Regions from separate parts of the Clostridium sp. AF34-13 genome, predicted to be linked through region 2. Evidence: riboswitches for the same ligand, from Rfam matches in the RefSeq annotation. Region 2 holds a riboswitch; the other holds the start of a gene.

The links. Region 2 has a riboswitch for thiamine pyrophosphate ahead of thiD (bifunctional hydroxymethylpyrimidine kinase/phosphomethylpyrimidine kinase). Riboswitches for the same ligand answer to the same signal wherever they lie in the genome.
Region 1: it holds a riboswitch for thiamine pyrophosphate, as region 2 does, so the genes downstream of both, thiC (phosphomethylpyrimidine synthase ThiC) here and thiD (bifunctional hydroxymethylpyrimidine kinase/phosphomethylpyrimidine kinase) in region 2, are expected to answer to the same signal.

What each region holds. Positions count from the first base shown of each region.
Region 1 is NZ_QUEB01000013.1:52,928-65,407, reverse strand. It holds gene DWZ63_RS11715 (Holliday junction resolvase RecU) at 1-276, shown strand, start outside; gene DWZ63_RS11710 (Hpt domain-containing protein) at 285-641, shown strand; gene nrdD (anaerobic ribonucleoside-triphosphate reductase) at 841-3,003, opposite strand; gene DWZ63_RS11700 (hypothetical protein) at 3,089-3,985, opposite strand; TPP riboswitch at 4,220-4,317, shown strand; gene thiC (phosphomethylpyrimidine synthase ThiC) at 4,610-5,917, shown strand; gene DWZ63_RS11690 (HAD family phosphatase) at 6,067-6,723, opposite strand; gene thiE (thiamine phosphate synthase) at 6,744-7,382, opposite strand; gene DWZ63_RS11680 (DUF1653 domain-containing protein) at 7,595-8,332, opposite strand; gene recA (recombinase RecA) at 8,668-9,762, shown strand; gene DWZ63_RS11670 (regulatory protein RecX) at 9,771-10,271, shown strand; gene rpsL (30S ribosomal protein S12) at 10,480-10,893, shown strand; gene rpsG (30S ribosomal protein S7) at 11,048-11,518, shown strand; gene fusA (elongation factor G) at 11,533-12,480, shown strand, end outside.
Region 2 is NZ_QUEB01000014.1:13,588-26,067, forward strand. It holds gene DWZ63_RS12010 (LacI family DNA-binding transcriptional regulator) at 375-1,451, shown strand; gene DWZ63_RS12015 (YjfB family protein) at 1,651-1,842, opposite strand; TPP riboswitch at 2,011-2,121, shown strand; gene thiD (bifunctional hydroxymethylpyrimidine kinase/phosphomethylpyrimidine kinase) at 2,354-3,151, shown strand; gene cytX (putative hydroxymethylpyrimidine transporter CytX) at 3,341-4,513, shown strand; gene DWZ63_RS12030 (RHS repeat-associated core domain-containing protein) at 4,781-8,101, shown strand; gene DWZ63_RS12035 (hypothetical protein) at 8,114-8,794, shown strand; gene DWZ63_RS12040 (fructose-bisphosphatase class III) at 8,946-10,934, opposite strand; gene DWZ63_RS12045 (CehA/McbA family metallohydrolase) at 11,247-12,480, shown strand, end outside.

The sequences.
Region 1 (12,480 bases), on a different contig from region 2:
CTTCAAAATATACATAGTCATCAGATGGAATTTATGGCTAAGTTTGAAAAGCAGGATGGAGTTGCTTTTTTTCTTGTTATGTTTACAGGTGAGAACAGGTGCTTTTATGTGCCGTATCGTGATATGAAAGTATTTTGGGACAGAGCAGGGAATGGTGGCAGAAAGAGTTTTAAAATGGAAGAACTTAGAGAAGAATATGAGATAGAGATTACAAATCAGGTGTATATTCATTATCTCACACAGATAAATATGGATCTTGCAAAGAGGGAGGAATAGTATTAAAAATGAGTAAAGATATGAAAGAGGGACTGATTTCTCAGGGAGTAGATTATAATACGGCACTTGAGAGATTTATGGGAAAAGATGATTTGTATGAGAGATTTCTTGTAAAATTTCTTGACGATGAAAATTTCAGTAAACTTGGAGAAAATATTAAGGCGGGAAATGTTGGGGAGGCATTTAAATGTGCTCATACCTTAAAAGGCTTGTCAGGAAACTTAGGATTTGACAATTTATTGGAGGAAGATGTCCGGATTGTTGAGATTTTAAGAAGTGGTTCTTTGGACGGTGTTGAAGAATTATATGAGATACTTAGAGAAAAGTATCAAAAATTATGTGATACGATAAAAAAGTGTGAGTAGGATTTTGAAAATATCATATAATCAATATTAGATACACTGTTATAAATTAAATATATTATATATAAAAGCTGTATATCATTAGAAATATATGATATACAGCTTTTTGAGCCTATCAGGAAAATAGTAAAACAAGCCTGCGAATATATGCTTGGTATTTACGGAGGCAGAATTGTTTTGTTTATTATGACTTCATATCTGTTTAAAGATGAAGTACACGCTCTTTTATCTCCTGTGTTCTGCCCTGATTCCAGAATTGGGTGCCGATATATCCACAGGTTCGTCTTGCGACATTCATCTTATTCTGGTCGGTATTGCCGCAATTAGGGCATTGCCATATAAGTTTGCCGCTTTCATCTTCGACAATTTCTATCTGACCATTATAACCACAGCACTGGCAGTAATCACTTTTAGTGTTAAGTTCGGCATACATAATATTGTCGTAAATATATTTGACTACTTCAAGTACGGCATCAATGTTGTTTTCAAGGTTTGGAACTTCAACATAGCTTACTGCTCCACCCGGAGAGAGTTTTTGGAACCGGGCTTCAAATTTTAATTTATCAAAAGCGTTTATAGGTTCGGTTACATGAACATGGTAGCTGTTTGTGATATAATTTTTGTCAGTGACACCCTCAATTATGCCAAATCTTTTTTGTAAACATTTGGCAAATTTATATGTTGTCGATTCAAGCGGAGTTCCGTATATACTGAAATCAATATTTTCCTCAGCTTTCCATTTAGTGCAATAATCATTAAGTTTCTGCATGACTTCGAGTGCAAAAGGGGTTGCATCGGGCGAAGTGTGCGATTTTCCGGTCATATAGCGTACGCACTCGCAAAGTCCGGCATAGCCAAGCGATATTGTTGAATAGCCATTATATAAAAGTTTGTCTATTTTTTCGCCCTTTTTAAGTCTTGCTAAGGCACCGTTTTGCCAAAGGATAGGTGCAACATCTGATAGTGTGCCTTTGAGTCTGTTGTGGCGGTACATAAGTGCTTTCTTGCAAAGTTTCATGCGTTTATCAAATATCTGCCAGAATTTATCCATATCTTTTTCTGATGAACAGGCTATATCTACAAGATTTACGGTAACGACACCCTGATTGAACCTGCCGTAAAATTTAGGTTTACCATTCTCGTCATGATAGACCGTAAGGAAAGAGCGGCAGCCCATACACGGATAACAGTTGCCGTCTTTAAGGTCAAGCATGACTTTTTCAGAGATATAGTCGGGAACCATTCTTTTTGCGGTACATTTTGCGGCAAGTTTTGTCAGATACCAGTATTTTGAGCCCTCTGTGATATTATCTTCTTCAAGCACATAGAGAAGTTTTGGAAAAGCGGGTGTGATGTAGATGCCTTTTTCGTTTTTCACACCGAGGATACGCTGGTTCAATATCTCCTCTATGACCATTGCAAGGTCTGTCTTTGTTCTCTCGTCTTTTGCTTCATTGAGATACATAAATATAGTAACAAAAGGAGCCTGTCCATTTGTAGTCATAAGCGTGATAACCTGGTATTGTATCATCTGTACGCCACGCTTTATCTCGTCTTTAACTCTTATCTCGACAACTTTTTCAACCTGTTCATGAGTATAATTTATTCCTGCGGTCTCAAATTCAGCAGTTACCTGTTTAAAATATTTTTTGCGGCTCACATCGACAAACGGAGCGAGATGTGCAAGTGAAAAACTCTGACCGCCATACTGTGAACTTGCTATTTGTGCGATACTCTGTGTTGCAATATTGCACGCAGTGGCAAAACTTTTTGGTGTGTCTATCATAGTCTCGCTTATGACAGTGCCGTTCTGGAGCATATCCTCAAGGTTTACAAGGCAGCAGTTGTGCATATGCTGTGCAAAATAATCTGAGTCGTGAAAGTGGATTATTCCCTGTTCGTGTGCTCTGACAATATCCTCAGGAAGTAAAAATCTTTTAGTTATATCCTTGCTTACTTCACCAGCCATATAGTCACGCTGGACGCTGTTTACAGTAGGGTTTTTGTTGGAATTTTCCTGCATGACTTCCTCATTGTCACATTCGATAAGACTTAAGATCTGTTTGTCAGTTGAATTTGATTTTCTTACAAGTGCCCTGTTGTAGCGGTAGGTTATATACTTTCTGGCAAGGGCAAATGCACGCTTGTTCATTATCTGGTCTTCGACAAGATCCTGTATCTCTTCAACATTTAAGGCACGGTGCATTTCTTCGCATATACTTTCAACATTTGATGCTATTTCAGCTATCTGTTCTTCTGAAAGGCGTTCCATAGTCGGAACTTCTGTATTTGCTTTGCTTATTGCGGCGATTATCTTATCTGCATCAAACTCGTTTTCTGAACCGCTTCTTTTAATGATCTTCATAATATTCCTGCTTTCTTTAATGGATTTCATGTGCTCTGAATGTTACATGATGTAATACATATACCGGTGAAAATCAAACCGGCAGTCAGTCTTTATTATTTTTTTTGACTTTTGTATTTATATATCCAATCATCTCCTTTACTGATATTGATGATTTATTTTTAGGAATAAATCGCATAGTTGGGAATGCATCCACAATACGCCTGTTTCCCATGAAAAAGTGTTTGTTTTTTAACAGAGAACGGCTTTTTTCACGATAATCACTTAATTTTTCTTCAATAAGGCGTAGCTTAGGTTCTTCAATAACAGTTTCTTTTAAGGATGCAAGTTTTTCACGGATATTTTCTATTTTTTCACTTAGACCGATTTTTGCCAAGAGGTCATCTTTCAATGAGTTAAGCTGTAATTCCTGAAACTGCTGTTCAAGTTCCTGTCTGAATGTATAAAGTGTTTCCAACTGTTTTCTGAAATTAACAGTTTCAATAATTGTGTATGTCAGATCGGCAAGTGAAATCAAGATAAGAACTGCAAGTATTTTTAGCCCTGTTGCCTCGGGTATAAGACCGATAAGCCATATTGCAAACGGTTCAAGGACATCAAACAAAAATAAAGTCAGAAATCCCCAGAACATAGAGGGGATAATGGCAATCCTGCCGTTTAAATTGTAAGGGGCTTTTGAGTAATCCCACCATTTAGCATGAAAAAGTTTTTCAAGCACATAAGATGTGATGTATTCTATAACAGTAGCAATAAGCATACCGAGAGCGTAAAGCAGTGACGGGTGACTGGAAACAGGTCGTAAAAGTACATAAACAAGAGTAGCACCCGTACCGTATAAAGGAAGCATCGGACCGACGAGAAAGCCTCTGTTGACAGGCTTTCCGGTTCTTATCGAAACAAAAGTGCTCTCATAAACCCAGCCTAAAATGCTAAAAACATAGAAATTCATCAGAATAAAGTAAATGGAAAGCCCCAGTATCATAAATAACCTCCAAATATATTTTAGAAAAATACAATTTAAGACAGATTTTTCCTTAAAATCTTAATAAAAAGTTTTAATATAATGGTAGCTTTTTTGTGGGTGATAGTCAATACTTGACATTTGGTGATAAAGGTGTTATCGGGCAGGAAATTTCGTAGTAACAGTTCAGCCTTTCATTTTCGTATGTTAAAATGTAAAAAATATCTTGACATTAGTATTGAAAGTAAATATAATCAAATACATCTGGGGAGCTTAATGCTGAGAGGGATTTTATCCGACCCATATGACCTGATACAGTTAGTACTGTCGTAGGCAGATATTGTTTATGTGGATTACGGTTTGAAATTTTTAATATTTATATATAGATAGTTATAAATATTAAAGATTTAAAACTTCTGTTTAAATGGTTCACATATGTTTTAAATATTTTGCATGGTCACTCCGGAGACTGGTGTATTACATCAGTTATCCGGAGTTTTTTATGTATAGGGAAATGCTCATAACATAGCGTGATGCCAACAAGAATTGTTTCACAATTCTTGTTGCAAAACGCTGGTTTTGCCATGTTTTAGGTCAACAGAAAAATAATTACGCACAAAAGATGTGTGCAGAAATGAGGTAAAAATGGAATACGCTACACAGATGGATGCCGCTAGAAAAGGTATTTACACAAAGGAACTTCTTGCAGTTGCTGAGGATGAAAAGATTGATAAGGATGAGCTTATAAAGCTTGTTGCAAAGGGACAGGTTATTATTCCTGCCAATAAAAACCACAAGTGTTTAAAGCCGAGTGGAATAGGAACAAAACTTAGAACAAAGATAAATGTCAATCTCGGAACATCGAGAGACTGGACTGATCTTGACATGGAGATGGAAAAAGTTAAGAGTGCCGTTGATATGGGTGCAGAAGCTATTATGGATTTAAGTTCATGCGGCGATACACAGGTATTCAGACGCAAACTCACAAGTGAATGTCCTGCCGTTATCGGAACTGTTCCGATTTATGATGCCGTTGTTTATTATAAGAAAGCACTTAAGGATATTACTGCAAAAGAGTGGATTGATGTTGTAAGAATGCACGCTGAGGACGGTGTTGACTTTATGACTATTCATTGTGGAATAAACAAAGAGACAGCAAGAAAATTTAAGAGAAATAAAAGACTCATGAATATAGTTTCAAGAGGTGGCTCTATCATTTATGCATGGATGGAGATGACAGGAAATGAAAATCCGTTCTATGAGTATTATGATGAGGTACTCGATATATGCAGGCAGTATGATGTTACAATGAGTCTTGGTGATGCCTGCCGTCCGGGATGTCTTAAGGATGCCACTGATGCGGCACAGATAGAGGAACTTATAGCACTTTCTGAGCTTACAAACAGAGCATGGGAAAAAGATGTTCAGGTAATGATAGAGGGACCGGGACATATGCCGCTTAACCAGATTAAGGCAAATATGGAAGTACAGCAGGCAATGTGCAAGGGAGCACCATTCTATGTACTTGGACCGCTTGTTACTGATATAGCACCGGGATATGATCATATAACAGCAGCGATAGGTGGAGCGATAGCAGCTACATATGGGGCATCATTCTTATGCTATGTAACACCTGCTGAGCATCTTAGACTTCCTGATGTAAATGATGTAAAAGAGGGAATAATCGCATCAAAGATAGCGGCCCATGCTGCCGATATAGCAAAAGGAGTTCCGGGAGCAAGAGACTGGGATGACAATATGGGACAGGCAAGAAAAGAACTTGACTGGGAAAAGACATTTGAGTATTCGATAGACCCTGAAAAAGCAAGAAATTATCGTGCATCAGCAAAGCCTGAAAAGGAAGATACCTGCTCAATGTGCGGAAACTTCTGTGCAGTAAAGAACATGAATAAGATTCTTGACGGAGAAATTGTTTCTATATTTGATGAATGATTTTTTGGGATTGTGAAACTTAATCTAAGTTGTAATGATTATGAGGATATAACAGTTGTTATATCCTCATAATTTTATATGAGCAAGTAATGAAACAAATTGCGAATATCTGCTTTACTAAGATTACAAAAGTTTCGCTATTATATTATTTACATTTTTGTTATATTTTTATGCATATCAGGTGTTATAAATATCTCATCTGCTGTTTTTAAAATTTCGTCCCATTCATTTCTGGCGAAGTCATCATATATTGCGACTGTTTTGCAGCCTGCGGCTTTTGCCGAGCGTATTGAATATAGTGCATCTTCATATACGATTGCATCTTCGGGTTTAAAGCCTAGAGAAGCAGCTACATTTATAAAAGTTTCAGGAACAGTCTTATCTGTCTCAAAATCCTGACATGAAAAAAGTTTATCAAAATATTCCAGGATGTTAAGCCGTTTAAAGGCAGCCACGGCACATTGTACAGGTGATGCCGATAAAAGGATAATTGTCTCACCGGTTTCATGAAGTTTTTTCAAAAGTTCTGCCATATCCGGTTTTGCCGGTATTTCATTTTTATATTTATTAAAAGAAAAATCATAAATATCTTTGATTATATCGTCTATCGTTTTATCAAGTCCGAGTTCTATAAAATATTTTGCGGCATTTTCAAGTGTGTATGCCTCTATAAGTTTATTTACATCATCGTCATGTGGAATATCATATGAGTCAAGATAATCCGATGCTATGGTAGACCACATTGGCATTGAGTCGAGTATCGTACCGTCCATATCAAAAATATGCAGCTTATGAGTTGTGTTCATTGCTACCTCCGAAAATTTTTTTATTTAACTACATCTTTCATAATTGAAACAAGTTCTCTAGTGGCTTCGCCAGGGTCATCTGCTCCAAAAAGTGCGGAGATTACGGCAACTCCGTCAATATTGGTTCCCTTAAGTTTTCTGACATTCGAGTGGTCGATACCACCGATTGCGACAACTGGAATGGAAATGCTGCTGCATATTTCCCTAAGTGTGCTAAGTTCAAGTGGTTTGGTGTCTTTTTTTGTGCTTGTGTTAAAGACCGCTCCTGCACCGATATAGTCAGCACCGAGTTTTTCTGCTTTCTTTGCAAGTTCAACACTTGGTGCCGTCATACCTATTATCTTGTCATCACCGAGAAGTTTTCTTGCTTCAATATAATCCATATCTTTCTGACCGATATGCACACCGTCAACACCTGACTCGATAACGGCATAAATGTCATCGTCTATTACAACGGGAACATTATATTTTTTTGCAATCTCTTTAATAAGGACAGCCTCTTTTACAAGTTCATCATGTGGCATATTTTTCTCGCGTATTTGCAAAAAAGTGGCACCGTTTTTAAGAACTTCATCAACCTGCTGTTCAAGCGTTTTTTCACCTGTCCAATGTCTGTCTGTTATTGCATATACAAGCATACTTTCTTTATTTACTTTCATTTATTTATCCTCATTTCTTATTTAATGTACTCGCAGTATCTTCTCAAAACGAGTTGTTTCGGCTGTATTCCCGATAAACTGTTTCTATTTTCTCGTCGTACACACCGTGTACGCATACATACTTTGTATGTATTGCGAAAATGTCATTATATATCAAAAATCCATTTCAAAATTCTTCGTTCAGAAGATTCCGAGAGTACATTTTATCATTTTTAGCGAAGCCTGTTACATTCATAATGTTCATGGGTTTCGAGGCAGTTTAAAATCGTATCAAAATGCTGTTCGGGACTGCCTTCATCAAGAACAAGGTCGAGAGTGACTGCAATATTATTCAACATGGTATCGTTTAAATATTGCCTGAGACTAAGGAATATCAGCCGCTTGTCATGGTAGCTGTCGGCATCAAGAAATATCATAAAGCCTTTGGCAGCTATCTGTTTATCGGAAAGTCTGTCGGTTAATTTTCGCTCAACCTGTCCGGATAAAAGAATATCAGTCATTTCTTCATCTGATATGGAAATATCATCAGATATAAAATCGTCCTCACTTACCTGTGGTGCATCTGTGTTTGAAACGACATTTGGTGAAGATATTTTGATGTCATTTTCACTATTATGTAAAAATGTCGTGGTATTTTTTATATCGTTGTGCACAGATTTGATAGTTTCGGTTTTATTCTTATTATATGTGTTGATGTCAATATCAGGACTGTCATCAAAATTTATCTTTTCAAAACGGTAAGTCTGCCCGGCATCAGGATATTTTGAAGTGTCAAGTTTTTCGGTAAACATTGACAGTGGGCGTACCCAGACTTTAAAAGGAGGGTACATTGCCTGATAAACCACCATAAGACTTTCGTCTTCACTGTTTGTTGCAATGGTGCGTATCTGGTATATCTGTCCTTTAAAGTGTCTGTAGAAATCTCCTTCGTGTATATTTATATCTGTCATTTTAAACACGACCTTTCAAAATAATTAACTATAGAATGTAATTTTTATTTTATCACAAAATTCATGTCAGGTGAAACGAAAAATAAATTAAAAAAAATCCATATTTTGTGAATGTTTTTGAAATCTTATGAAAAATCATTAAATCACAATTTTTGTTATAAGAAGTGCACAGAAAACTTAGGAATGATTTGTGAAAATATTACATAGAAATGTATTTGCAAAAACAATATAATACATTACACTTATAGCATTGCTGAAAAAAATGATTGACAAGTATTGAAAAACAATATAATATAGATGTTAGGAACATCTGTTCGTAAAAGGAGGATTAGAAGATGGCAAAACCAAATATTGATGAAAATAAGTTAAAAGCGTTAGAGTCAGCTATGGCACAGATAGAGAGAAACTACGGAAAGGGTGCGGTCATGAAGCTCGGAGACAATGCACATCTTAATGTGGAAACTGTACCGTCAGGTTCCCTTTCACTTGACATAGCTCTTGGAGTAGGCGGTGTTCCAAAGGGCAGAGTAGTTGAGGTATATGGACCTGAGTCAGGTGGTAAGACTACGGTTGCACTTCATATGGTCGCAGAAGTACAAAAAAGAGGCGGTATAGCAGGATTTATAGATGCAGAGCACGCACTTGACCCGGTATATGCAAAAAAGATAGGTGTCGATATTGACAATTTATATATATCACAGCCTGATACAGGTGAGCAGGCTCTTGAGATTACGGAGACTATGGTTCGTTCGGGTGCGATAGACATAGTTATTGTGGATTCAGTTGCGGCACTTGTTCCAAAGGCTGAGATAGAGGGAGATATGGGAGACAGTCATGTAGGTCTTCAGGCAAGACTTATGTCACAGGCACTTAGAAAACTTACGGCTATCATAGGAAAGACGAGTTGTACGGTTATATTTATAAACCAGCTTCGTGAAAAAGTAGGTGTAATGTTTGGAAATCCTGAGACTACTACAGGTGGCCGTGCACTTAAGTATTATTCATCGATCAGGCTTGAGGTAAGGCGCGGTGAACAGATAAAGAAAGATGGTGAAGCCATCGGAAACCGTACACGCATAAAAGTTGTTAAAAATAAAGTTGCACCTCCATTCCGTGAGGCAGAAGTTGACATTATCTACGGTGAGGGTATATCAAGAGAGGGTGATATACTTGACCTTGCTGCAAAAGAAGACATAGTAAACAAGAGTGGTGCGTGGTATGCATACGGCGGCAGCAAGATAGGTCAGGGCAGGGAAAATGCCAAGACATACCTTAAAGAACATCCTGATGTTATGGCAGAGATAGAAGAAAAGGTAAGAGAAAAATTCTCAAAAGAAACCAAGACAGAGGATGAGGAAAGTGTATTTGCTGATGAGCAGGCAGATGTTACGGCAGAAGCAGATAATAATGCCGGTGAGACAGAAGCTTAGGATATATCATGGCGATGATAGAAGATAATAAAGACAACAGACAAAAAAGTGATGAGATATTAAAGGCTAAAAAAAGAGCAATGCTTATATTACAGCATAATGACAGGACAGAGTGGGAGCTTACTGACAAACTTAATAAGGCAGGTTTTTCAGAAGAAGCCGTGGAAAGTGCGGTTGAGTATGTCAGAAGTTTTCATTATATAGATGATGAGCGTTATGCGAAAAGATTTGTTGAGATATATCATGAGAGCCGAAGTATAAAGAGAATGAAACAGGATCTTTATAAAAGGCATATAGCAGACGAGTATATAGAGCTTGCACTTGAAAATATAGATTATGATGACAGTACGGCACTTAGAAGACAGATAGAAAAACTCGGCATAGATGCAGATATGCTCGCTTCATTATCATATGAAGAAAGTCAAAAGATTATTGCAAAGCTTTACCGCAAAGGATTTTCATTATGCAGCATAAAAGATGTTTTATCTGAGCTGAAAGAAGAAATATAGTAGTTCCGTCTTGAATTTCATATATTTATAAATTAGCAAACAAGCTAATTGTATTGCAAATTATCTTTTTATGGCTGAACTGTTACAAAAAAACAGATAAAAAATCCCAAAAAACACTTGACAAGCGCATACTTGCTTATTATACTAAGTGAGTGTGCGTTTTTTGCATACATGAACTTTTTAACTATAAACATAGGAGGTGAAATTAATGCCAACATTTAACCAGTTAGTAAGAAAAGGAAGAAAGGCCTCAACAAAGAAGTCTAATTCTCCTGCACTTCAGTACACTTACAATTCTTTGAACAAGAAAACAGTAGCACAGAGCTCTCCACAGAAGAGAGGTGTTTGTACTGCAGTTCGTACTGCTACACCTAAGAAACCTAACTCAGCTCTTAGAAAAACAGCCAGAGTTCGTCTCTCAAACGGTATCGAAGTAACTAGCTACATTCCGGGTGAAGGACATAACCTTCAGGAGCATAGCGTAGTTCTTATCCGTGGTGGTAGAGTAAAGGATTTACCTGGTACAAGATACCATATCGTTCGTGGTACACTTGATACAGCAGGTGTTGCAAACAGAAAGCAGGGTCGTTCTAAGTATGGAGCAAAGAGACCTAAGAAGTAAGATTCACTAATTTGGAGAAGTGCCGGATTAATTTCACATAATTAACCTGGTGCGGACACTTAAAAATTGTGAGTACCGATGAATTAATGATAGTGATACGAGAATGCAGTGTCGGCTGTTAGTATCGCTAAATAATGTTAAGGAGGGAAGTAACGTGCCACGTAAAGGACATATACAGAAAAGAGACGTGTTAGCAGATCCAGTTTACAAGAACAAGGTTGTTACTAAGCTTGTAAACAACATCATGTTAGATGGTAAAAAGGGTGTTGCTCAGAAAATCGTTTATGGTGCATTTGATGAAGTTGCAGAGAAGTCTGGTAAGGACGCTATTGAAGTATTCGAGGAGGCTATGAACAATATCATGCCACAGCTCGAAGTTAAAGCTAGACGTATCGGTGGTGCAACATATCAGGTGCCTATCGAAGTTAGACCTGACAGAAGACAGGCTTTAGCTCTTCGTTGGCTTACACTCTACTCTCGTAAGAGAAGTGAGAAAACAATGAAAGAAAGACTTGCTAACGAGATTTTAGATGCTTCTAACAATACAGGCGCATCTGTAAAGAAGAAAGAAGACATGCATAAGATGGCTGAAGCTAATAAGGCTTTTGCACATTATCGTTGGTAAGGAGGTAAAGAGTCTTGGCTGGAAGAGAATATCCACTTGATAGAACTAGAAATATCGGTATCATGGCTCATATCGATGCCGGTAAGACTACATTAACAGAGCGTATCTTATATTACACAGGTGTAAACTATAAGATCGGTGAGACACATGACGGTGCCTCAACAATGGACTGGATGGAGCAGGAAAAAGAAAGAGGTATCACAATCACTTCTGCTGCTACAACATGCCATTGGACACTTGAAGATCATCATAAGAAGAAAAAAGGTGCTTTAGAGCATCGTATCAACATCATTGATACACCGGGTCACGTAGACTTCACAGTTGAGGTTGAGCGTTCACTCCGTGTACTTGATGGTGCTGTAGGTGTATTTGATGCTAAGGCTGGTGTTGAGCCTCAGTCAGAGAATGTATGGCGTCAGGCTGACACATACAATGTACCTCGTATGGCATTCATCAACAAGATGGATAAAATGGGTGCTGATTTCTTCATGTCAGTACAGACAATCATTGATCGTCTTGGAAAAAATGCTATCCCTGTTCAGATTCCAATCGGTAAGGAAGACAGCTTTATCGGACTTATCGACCTTTTTGAAATGGATGCATATTACTATAAAAATGATGAGGGAACAGATATCGAGATTACAGATATTCCTGATGACCTCAAAGACCTCGCTGATGAGTGGCACAACAACCTTATCGAGAAAGTCTGTGAGTTAGATGATGACTTATTAGAGAAATATCTCGAAGGTGAAGAGCCAACTATCGATGAGTTAAAGAAAGCACTTCGTAAAGGAACAATCGCTTGTGAAGCAGTACCTGTATATTGTGGTTCTGCATATAAGAACAAGGGTGTTCAGAAGTTACTTGATGGCGTAGTTGAATTCATGCCTGCACCAACAGATATCCCTGATATCACAGGTACAGATGAAGAAGGAAACGAAGTAGTTCGTAAATCTTCTGAT
Region 2 (12,480 bases):
GGGTTTATATTATCGTGGAAGTGTGAACTTGTAATGTTTTAAATGTGAAATATATGTTAATAAATGTGAACAAATAAAGTTAATTGGGGAGAGTTTGTGGAAACAGGATGAAAATACGGAAAACCCAGCAATTTTAACATTATCAGGCAGGCAGCAGAGAGGGGGCAGATATCTGATTAGCTATGTCAGGGGATTTTTTGGCTGAAATATTATATGTATATAATTATGAAATACCTGAATATCAGGGGATTGCAGTGTGTGAAAACGATTTCAAATATTATTGTTGTCCTAGGGAAAGAGTATGAATATAATGTAAGTGGGAAAAGACAAAAGTTGTTCATAGAGTACATCCTTAAGTAAGAAAGGAAAAAATCATGTCAATCAAGAAAATAGCAGAGAGAGCAGGTGTATCGGCTTCGACTGTTTCACGCGTGCTCAACAATCCAAATTATAAATGTTCATCTCCCAAGCTTCGTGACAAAATCTGGAAGATTGCGATAGAGCTTAATTACACCCCAAATACTGCTGCAAGAAATCTAAAGATGGGAGTTAAGGAGAAGGAAGAAAAAGTCTATTATGTCAGTGTTCTTATGACACGAATGGAAAAGGCAACGGCAGATCCGTTTTTTAATGAACTGCTGCGGGTGATAGAAAGTGAGATACATAAACAGGTTGCAATATTGACAAAGGTCTGGTATATGCCTGTTTTTTCAAATGATAAAAAATGCCGCCATGAGGATCTTAATCTGCTGGTAGATAAAATGTATGATGAGCTTGAGCAGAAATGTGACGGTCTTATAATCATTGGTAAATGTAATAAAGACGCATTGAAAAAACTCAATAACAAATTTAAAAATGTCGTTTCGGTAAACCGTAATTCAACAAATTATGAGGTTGATGAGGTTTTGTGTGACGGAAAGAAAGTTGCCATGATGGCAGTAGAATATCTTATATCACTAGGGCATACAAGTATAGGTTATGTTGGTGACTGCTACAATGAAGCGAGGTATCGTGGGTATCTTGAGGCATTGCACAGACATGACATCGACCCGGAGGCAGATTATATAGTACAGACCGGGCAGACAGAAGCGGAGGGGTTTGCGGCAATGCAGAAATTTATGCAGTCGGAGGACAGACCGACAGGAATATATTGTGCAAACGATATAACAGCTATCGGGATGTTAAAATTCCTTGAAACAAATAAAAACAGGTATTATATTCCATCTATAATAGCAAGTGATGATATAGAAGAAGCACAATATACAAGACCTATGCTTACAACAGTAAGACTTCCTAAAGAGGAGATGGGGAAGTTTGCATTATATCTTTTAGTTGACCGTATGCGTGGAGGACATAAAAGTGTTGTCAGGACAGAACTTGAGGGAAAACTTATGGTACGAAACAGTTGTGTAGGGACTGATGAGGGTGGATGGAGTGATTATTGTATTTAGATGTAAAATTAGGTGTTGACAGCTACTTTCTTATAAGATAGAAAATAATAGATATTCTAAAGGAGAAGTTGAACATTTTACTGATATTATAAGGTCAACAGCTCATTTAATAATAGAGTAAAAAAGAATAAAAAACTACCCCATCTGTATAATGAAAATATTCACAACATAGATGGGGGTTAATTTTTAGAAAACAGTTTTATATCGTAATATCAATATTTGCACCGAGTTCCGGATTGACAGACCTTTCCATAGCAGAACGATTCATCATGTCAATAAGACCGGCTCCGCTTTCTTTCATTGTATCTAGACTTTTTGCAAGAACTGCGGTTTCAACATTATTTATTACATCTGCCTGTGATATGCCCATAGAGAGTGCTGCAATATCCATAGAAATCCCTCCTTTTCATTTTGACCTATTGACCTATTGGTCTGTTTTCAGATTATAATTTTGAAAAATTTCTTTCTAAAATAATTATACCATAGTTTGATGAAGATTAACAGTTCAGCCATAAAAATACTGTAAACAACTTGCACTAATTATAAACTTAATGTATAATAGCCGATGCGGGGGAGCTTGTGCGTGAAACAGGCTGAGAGTAGATTGCGTATCTTAACCCTTATAACCTGATGGATAATGCCAGCGTAGGAAGTTGTCGGTATAGATTTGCAATGATTTATGTTGAGAATATGCATGGTAGTTATGTATATTCTTTTTTTGTGGCTTTTTATATGATGTAGCACGATTATAGGAAATTGCGAAACTGATATTCTGCGATAGCAGTTAATAGTGTTACGAGCAGGTAGTGGAACGGATTGTCAATATCCGTTTGACTCAGGCAGATTGGTGATAGTTTCGCAGATACCGAGAGTACATAAATAAAAAAAGGAGGACATAAATTTTGAAAACAGCATTAACAATAGCAGGAAGTGATTCAAGCGGTGGAGCAGGAATTCAGGCTGATATAAAAACAATGATAAGCAACGGAGTATATGCGATGAGTGCGATAACTGCACTTACGGCACAGAATACTACGGGTGTGACTGCTATCATGGATGTGACACCTGAATTTTTAGGAGAGCAGATTGACGAGATATTCACGGACATTTACCCTGATGCGGTAAAGATAGGAATGGTATCGGCAAGCGGACTTATAGAAAAAATCGCAGATAAACTCATAGAGTATAAGGCAAAAAATATAGTTGTTGACCCCGTTATGGTTGCGACAAGCGGTGCAAAACTCATAACTGATGATGCGATAAGTACATTAAAGAAAAAACTGCTTCCGATAGCAACAGTTCTCACACCAAACATACCTGAGGGTGAAGTTTTATCAGGAATGAAGATTGAGAATGAAAATGACATGGTAGAAGCGGCAAAGTTTATAAGTGAAAAATTTGACTGTGCAGTGCTTATGAAAGGCGGTCATCAGATAAATGATGCAAATGACCTATTATATAGAAATGGTGATTACAAGTGGTTTACGGGAAAGAGGATAGACAATCCTAATACTCATGGAACCGGATGTACTTTGTCAAGTGCCATAGCATCAAATCTTGCAAAAGGATATGACCTTGATAAGGCGGTACTCAGGGCAAAGGATTATATATCAGGAGCACTTGCGGCAATGCTTGATCTTGGAAAGGGAAGCGGACCTATGAACCACGCATTTGCGTGTGACAATGAATTTATGAAATAAGGGTCAAAATTGCGTAGCAATGGAGCAATCCGTTATATTTGAAAGACTTTATACTATATTAAATGTCATAAGCTCCTTGTTTATGATATGTAAAGTTGCAAAAACAAAATATAGTTTATTGGGAGTTTCACAAATATTTATATAAGATAACAAGAAAAGAAATAATAAGAAGTAAGAAAGAGGAATTAAATGGAAAACAAGGGAAGAACATCATTATTTGAAAACGGGCTTATATGGTTTGGAGCCGGACTTTCGATAGCCGAGATACTTACGGGAACATCGTTTGCATCGCTCGGTTTTGGTAAAGGAATACTTGCTATCATAATCGGTCATATTATAGGTTGCCTTATGCTTTTTTGTGCAGGAATCATAGGTGGAAAAGAAAGAAAAAGTGCAATGGATACTGTTACTATGAGTTTTGGTGCGGATGGAAGCAAATTTTTTGCATTTTTAAATGTGCTCCAGCTTGTGGGATGGACTTCTATTATGATCTATGATGGAGCACTTGCAGCAAATGGAATATTTAATACAGGAAACTGGGTGTGGTGTCTTGTAATCGGTGCTCTTATTATTCTCTGGGTTGTGATTGGAATAACAAATCTTGGAAAAATAAATACTGTTGCAATGGCTGCATTATTTATTCTTACTATAATAATGTGTAAGGTTATATTCTTTAGCGATACATCAGGAGTAAAAGTATCAGGCGACAGCATGAGCTTTGGAGCAGCAGTAGAGCTTGCGGTAGCTATGCCGTTGTCATGGCTTCCACTTATAAGTGATTATACAAGAGAAGCAAAAGAGCCTGTAAAGGCAACACTTGTAAGCACGATAGTTTATGGAATCGTAAGCTGCTGGATGTATATTATAGGAATGGGTGCAGCTATATTTACGGGAGAAAGTGATGTTGCACAGATAATGGTAAAAGCAGGACTTGGAATTGTTGGTCTTTTGATTGTTGTATTTTCAACAGTGACAACAACATTCCTTGATGCATATTCAGCCGGAATATCAAGTGAAACTATTTTATCAAAATTAAACGGAAAATATGTGACAATAGCAGTAACCGTAATCGGAACAGTTGCAGCAATATTATTCCCTATGGATGATATAACAGACTTCATGTACCTTATCGGTTCGGTGTTCGCACCAATGATAGCTATACAGATAGCAGATTACTTTATCTTAAAAGCAGATAAGAGCAGTAAGAAAGTTGATATGATAAATGCAATCATCTGGGTTATCGGATTTATACTCTACCGTTATCTTATGACTGTAGATATACCTGTCGGAAATACATTGCCTGATATGGCTGTTACTATTGTGATAGCAGTGGTTGCAGGAAAGATTTTCGGAGAAAAATAAATATAAAGATTTAGCAGACTAGTGTAATGTATCATTGATACATTGCACTAGTCTGTTTGACTTAGAAAACAGAAGAAAAGAATTGTATTGTCAGAAATGAATATAAATATTTGATGATAAAAATATTTGACAGGGCAAAACAATGATGATATTATGGAAAAGTAGTAAATATTTGTATAAAAGTAACAAAAGATAGGGGTGATAAAAAGCAATAATAAAAACAATATACAAATAGCAGACGATAGTAAAGTATAGTGGAGGGAAAATATGAAGAAATATGAAAAAATTTTAGCAAATATTTTAAGTTTAACAATTATAATTTGTGGAATAGTCGGTAATTATTCAGCTAGTAAGGTTAATGCAGAAATAAAAGATGAATATTATAAAGAAAGTATAATGACTGGAGATTTAAGTATAAATGGGAAGAAGATAAAGAATGAAAATCAAAATCAAAATATTTCTAAATTATCAGATGGTATAGTATATCAGTATGAAAATTCAGATGAAAGAGAATTGGAATTTTCTGAAAATAGTGAGGGTGAAAAATTTAAATTTACAGGAAATATTTATTCTAAAAATAATTATGACATGAGGGCGGCAGATACAAACTTTTCAGGGAATCTTATGACAGAAAAAGATATTAAGATAGATGGACAGAAGCTGATAATGGATAATGCCATATTATATTCAAAAAATGGAAATATAATTATAAATGGAAATTCTTATATTTCTAGTGGTATAATATATGCACCCAATGGAAATGTTGAAATTAATTGTCAGCAATTTACATGTCAGGGGGTGATTATTTCAAAAGCAGTTAAAATTAATGCATCTATATTGGAAATAGAGAAAGATAATACAGCTATAAATAAATTAAAAAATCTTGAGCAATACAAACTTCCAAAGTATAAGAATATTACTATGTTTTATGATAATAATACAGGAAAAATCGGAATAGAGGACATTGAATATCAGAAAATCAACTTATTTACAAGATTTGATGATGAAAGCTTTAAAAAGGTAAGTGGATACAAGAATGGTATGGAATTTAAATTTCGTGAAGGAAGTAAATATTTTGAGGCATATGCAGAATACACTGATAAATTTGGACAAAAATATTTAAGTCAGGTTGAAACATTTCAATCTGATAAAGAGGGAGGTTATAGTCCGGTACAAAGAGATGAGAATAAAGATGGTATTCAAGATGCATATGATGATATTGTAATGGATAGTGGGGATGTAAATGAAACGATTGAATTATCTTTAGATGAAAAAACATATAACAAAATAAATAAATACGATAGTATTATTCAAAAAAAAGTTGAAAACAATGTTGTAAAATATATTTATCACTTAAAAAGAGGTGATGATATAGAGAAATATTATGATTCAAATGGAAATAAGGTAATAAAGATAAATAACATATTATATCTAAGAAAAGTGGTAGAGATGTCTGGAAATACATATTCGTTATATATTTATAATAAAGATGGAGATTTATATGCAAAATGTGCCTATGATGGAAAAAATCAAATTTATAATGAATATAATTATGGAAAAAAAGGATTGAAGACAGTCAAACATAATGGTGTTGAATATAAATACGGATATACGGATGGTGAAGTGACAAAGCTGTCAATAAATGATAAAATGATATATGAACGAAAATCTGTATCAACAAATAATACAAGTATAACGATGGCAAACGGTTATGATTATAATTTAATAACAGATGAAATTGGAAATGTGACAGATTATGTAGAAAATGGAACAAAGAAATATAGCTGGAAATATGATGCAGATGATCATTATAAGTTGACAAGATGTTACGATAATGTCAATAATGTTATTTATAATTATAAGTATAATGATGAAGATGAGATTATAGCTGAGCAACTCAGTGACGGATTTAGCATACAAAAAGATATTAATGGATATGAATGGGATAAAAAAATAAAGTATAATGGAGAAATATTAGAGGAAAAATATAGGACAGATTTAGATACCTATATTTATAGTGTAGGAGATTTAGAATCTTATCAAAATAAAAGTGAAAAAAATATATCATTTAAAGGTAGTACAATTTTAAAAAAGCAATATTTTTCGCAAAATGATTCAGAAAAGATAATTAATGAATTTGGTAAAAAAATATGCTACAAATATAATGAATATGGTTTATTATATGAAATAACAGAAAATGGATCTGTTAAAGAAAATTATGAATATAATAATTTGATGGAGCTTGTAAGAGAAGATAATAAAGATGCAGGGAAAACATATATTTATGAATATGATGGTGGTGGAAATATTGTTGCTGTAAAGTCATTTAATTATAGTTATGGAATTCCTGCAAATGAATTAAACAAATATGAAAGTCAGGAAAACTATTTCTATAATGATAAATTTAAGGATCAATTAATTAGGGTTCGTGGGAAAGATATAACCTATGATGATGTTGGAAATCCTATAAGATATATGAATAAATATAGTATGAAATGGAGTTTTGGAAATAAATTATCTGAGATTGATAATGAATCAGGTAAAAAGATTGCAGAATATAAATATGACATGAATGGTCGTCGTGTTTGTAAAAATACAGGTGATAGTATTACAAAATACTATTATGATGAAGACAAGCTGATATTACAAAAAAATGATAAAGAGGCGATATGGTTTAATTATGATGTTTATGGAATACCGATAGGATTTAAATATAATGGTGTTCAGTATATTTATAATACAGATGAGCAGGGAAGTATAACAGGAATATATAATACCGCCGGGAAAAAAATAGTTGAATATATATATAATGGCTGGGGAGAGATAGTAAATCAGTCAGGTGATAAAGAGATTGCCCAAATTAATCCATTGAGATATAGAGGATATTATTATGATGAGGAAAGTGGTTTTTATTATTTGAATAACAGATATTATGCTTCATCAATAAAGCGTATGATAAATATGGATAGATATACAGACACAGGTTTTGGAATGTTTTCACATAATATGTATGCATATTGCGAAAATACACCGGTAAATGCAAGTAATTATAGTGGTAATGTACCGACATGGGTGACAAAACACTCTAAATCACCTAGTGGTAAGAATTATTACTGGAAGTATATTACAAACAATAGTGATATTAATTGTTATGCATATGCAGTTGATTTGAGTAAAAGGAAAGATCCAGGAGAAGCGTGTGGATATAAATTTAGTTATAATTTTACAGAGTCATATATTAGAGATTTAGTTATAAAAGATTTAAATAATAGAAAATATGAATGTAGAAAAATATCTCCATCAGATGTACGAACGGTTACAAGTGATTGGAAGTTGATTGCAATTAGAACTGGAAAAAGTAATAAGCAGGGAATCGGAAATAAATTATATCAAGATTATCATGTCATGAGAAGAAGGTATAAAGATGGAGCATTTTGGGGTCATAAACCAGGAACTGCTTCAGCAGTACTTATATACAATGGAGATCCTATTAAAGCAAAAACTTGGAATGGAGATGAATATGATGGTGGATGGGGAGATACTACTTATAGATATACAAGTTCAATATGTTTAGTTGCATACCGTTGATAGGGGGAGTATATGAAAAAGCGAAAAATAATAAATATTATTGGAATAATTTTAATAGTGGCAATATTTTATTTGGCAGGAATATTTTTCCCAAATAAAGCGAGGATTGGATATTATAAACATATTGATGATAAAGGGAAATTTTATAAGGATGCTGACAGGAATATTGAAAAAAGAGTTTATATATATGAAGATGATAAAAAAGAGCATATGCCATTTTTGAATATGTATTGTGATGATGTTTTGGTATATGACTGGTCGACAAGTGGCTTGACATTACCAGTGGATTATTTTAGACCAGCTGGAATGTATGATGAGAAAATAGTATATTATTCGCATAATAAATTTGCATTTAAAACATATTCACAGAATGGTAAAGTCAATACGATATATTGCAATTTCAATGACAAATATATAACGCTTACTGATCTGAAAGGACAGAAAATAACATACAAATGGATTGGTTTATTGTGTAATCCGGAAGAACATGAAAAGAAAGACTACACTAAGAAATATGGGGAGTACATTTTAAAGGACAGCGAAGAATTGTCATTGAAAGAAATAAAAGAAAATAGAAACAAGAGATACATTTTTTATGGAGCAGATATATTGTTCGTATTTGCTTTGGTATTTTATAATGTGCGTTGTCATAAGAAAAGCACGCAGAATATAGATTTTGGAGATGAAGGATAGTTTTTTACATTTGGTTGTTTTTTGAGCGAAGATAAATAGTTGATTTCACATGAAAGCGGAAAGCTTTCATGTGGGTGGCACGCACCTAAATAAACCAGTATTTTTACGAATGAATAAGGTCTTGTCATATGGCAAGACCTTTTAATATCTTTTAATTTACCACATCACTGCCAAGAAGCATCTTAAGGTCTGAAATTTCATCTCGTATCTGTTTACCGTTTTCGGTATCCTTGACAAGTATTCTTGGACTTGCCGTGTAAACTATCTCAGATTCTGAGTCTATATCTTTATTATCTCTAAGTGCTTTATACACACTTTCAAATGGGTGGTGTGCTTTGATCCTCATTCCATGTGAATTAAATATAAGCGTGTATCCGGCGATACCGGTTGTTTCGTGGTAGGCTTTGCTGAAACCGCCGTCTATCACAAGAAGTTTTCCGTTTGCCCTTATGGGTGATTCTCCCTCAATAGTTTTTACAGGGGTGTGACCGTTTATGATATGTGATTCAGGTGAGAAAAGACCAAATTCGTGAAGTATCATATTGCAGGTCTTTTCAGTATGATAAAATCTGTAGTAAGGGTTTGTCGGTTCATGCCATGTATTCTCATCGTTTATCATACTTCTCTCAAAGGTCTTTATGACACGGCCGCAGAGTGGTGACTTGTGACCTGCCCATAAAAACCACATAAAATCGAGTGCATTTTCGTTGTCATTGTCAAGATAAGCAAGTCTTGCCATTTTGTCTGCATAATCAAGGTATTTTTTGCCCTGATAGACAACTCCATCAAGTGTGATTCCGTCGAAGTTTCCGTATTCATCAAGAGGAACACAGCCGTGGTACAACAGATTGTTGTTAAATATCTTATACATACTGCCCTTTTCGTATAAAAATTTTATATGCTTCTGCAGACGGTTACTTCCGATAAAGGCAGCTTGTAATTCGTCCATAATGGCATTTTCCTGTTCAGTAAGTGCCAGGGGATTATCAGGATTTATTGTAGGCAGGTCTGTATCTGATAATTTATAAAGTAATTCCGTCGGATTGCAATCGGAGTTACAGTTGCTGTCTGAAACGGTATCAGTGTCATTTTTATTGTAGTTATTTTTTATATCAGTATTAGCAGTTATAGTATTTTTATTGTTTAAATCAGAGTTAGCAGTTTTTATGGTAAAATCATTAAGATTTATTTTTGAAAGAAGCAGTCTTTCGTTCATCTCATATTCAGGATGGCGGCAAATTATCTGTTCTTCAAGTTTAAATAAAATAACAGATATTGCTTTGAGTGCAGCATCCATCGGTTCTTTATCCTTATATGTTTTTTCTCCGAAAAGAGCAAGGTTTCTAAGACTTATACCATAACCGTTTTCAAGGATTCTTGTATTATCATATTTCAGATTGTTTCGTATGACATTTGCTATAGATGCCTTGTTTCCGCAAGCCGCACCCATCCAGAGAATATCGTGGTTACCCCATTCAATATCAAGTGAATGATGCTCCATGAGCAGGTCAAGTATCATATCGGCACATGGCCCACGGTCAAATATATCACCGACGATATGAAGATGGTCAACGGCAAGTCTTTTTATAAGATTTGCGAGTGCAATGATAAATTCATCACCATTATGAATGTTTAATATTGTATCAAGAATGACTTTGTGGTAGCGGACCTGGTTGTCATCCTCGTCTTTCTGTACATGTAAAAGCTCATCAATAATATAGGCAAATTCCTTTGGCATTGCTTTTCTAACTTTTGAGCGTGTGTATTTTGAGGAGAGGAGTTTTGCGACCTCAATGAGATTTCCAAGCATCATGCGGTACCATTCTTCAGGGAGTTCACATTCCTTGTGGAGCATTTCAAGTTTTTCTTTGGGATAATATATCAGCGTGCAGATTTCCTGTCTTTCCACATTGCTGAGTGTATCACGGAATAAAAGGTCAACCTTTTCATGAATGACACCTGAGCAGTTATTTAGAATATGGCAGAATGCTTCATATTCGCCATGAATATCGCTCATAAAATGTTCTGTTCCTTTTGGCAGGTTGCAAATAGCACTTAAATTTATTATTTCGCTGCTCACAGCTTGTTTCGTCGGATATTTTTGGGCGAGCAGTTTAAGATATTTCTTATTATTTTCCATAGTAGTCCTCCTATTTTAGTGCGGATTTTGGAATAATTATATCACAAATTTGCAATTTTTTGTAACACACTACAGTGTTACAAGAATTTTACATTATTTTACAAAAATTTGTCTATTGCATGGTTATGGATTTTACATAAGGTTGCTATTATTAACCTTGTCAGAGAAAAGAAATTGGTTTTAATTTTCACAGTATATATAAACAGTAATGAAAATGCTGAAATAAGCTGATAAATGGCTTGTTAGACAATATGTCTTGCAAGTGTGTGATACAGCAACGAAATTAAGACCAATAAAAAGTGAGGATTACACATGGAAACTTTAATATATCATATTGAAAATGGCGGGAGTACATGGCAGGAAAGAACAGTGGATGTCAGTTCTCCAATAAAGATTATGAATATAAAAATAAATATACCAAAAGAGTATGCGTTGCTTTGCTATATAATTGTAAAGGATAGTAATGGAAAGTTTAGAATGTTCAGGGAAATTGGGTATGGTCCCAGAACACTCATAATAGGAAATGATGGGATGCATACGACAGCAGGTGGGACGGCAGGAGATATTCCTATAGGCAGATGGAAGTTTATAATATGTGCATTTAGGGAATATGTTATGCAGCGTCTTGGGAAAAACAGTTTCAATGTTAAAGTTACTATTTCTGATGACATTTCTTCAGTGAAAGAGCCAGTGGGAGAACAGGACTGGGTTGGGAATAAAGAATTTGATATTGATAAGAATTATTCGGACGAGAGCAGATGGTATAAAGGTGATTTTCATACACACACGAGATTGTCTGATGGAAAGGAGACAACGAGAAGTGCGATGAAAAAGGCAGAACAAATGGGAATGGATTTTTATATCCCGACCGAACACAATGTTTTGCACACCGGATGGCCAGAAGCAAAAGTGATGGTCGTACCGGGGGTTGAGATTACGACAAGTCTGGGGCATTTTAATATATTTGGTTGTCTTGGGATGCCGGGCAGACTTACACACATTTTAAAACATGATGGTGAGGACAGGATAAGTCAGGAAGTAGAGTACACCATCAGGGAAGCAGATGAAAAGGAATGGCTTTGGAGTATAAACCATCCATTCCTGCATATATGGAAATGGACATATTTTGACCTTAAATTGAAAAATCTAAGATTGATGGAGATAATAAATGACCCGACATATGAATATGCAAAAAAAGCAAATGAAGATGCTATATCATTTATAGATTTTTTGTGGCAGCAGGGATTTAGGGTTTTCGGACTTGGGGGAAGTGATTCGCACAACCTTATAGACGAAAGGTACGAGGGGGCAGATGAGCCGAGTGTGCCGGGAGACCCTGCAACATTGGTATATATGGATGGAATGACGCCTTCTAAACTGTTGAAAGCGGTTTCAAAAGGTCATGTCATAGTTGCCAGATATATTACAATGGAAGTTTATTTTCTTTTTGAAAATAAAAAATATCTTCCCGGTGACAGGATAGAGATAACAGGCGATTCTGAATTTGAAAATGACATTGTTGCGAGTGTGACAATAAAAATAAATG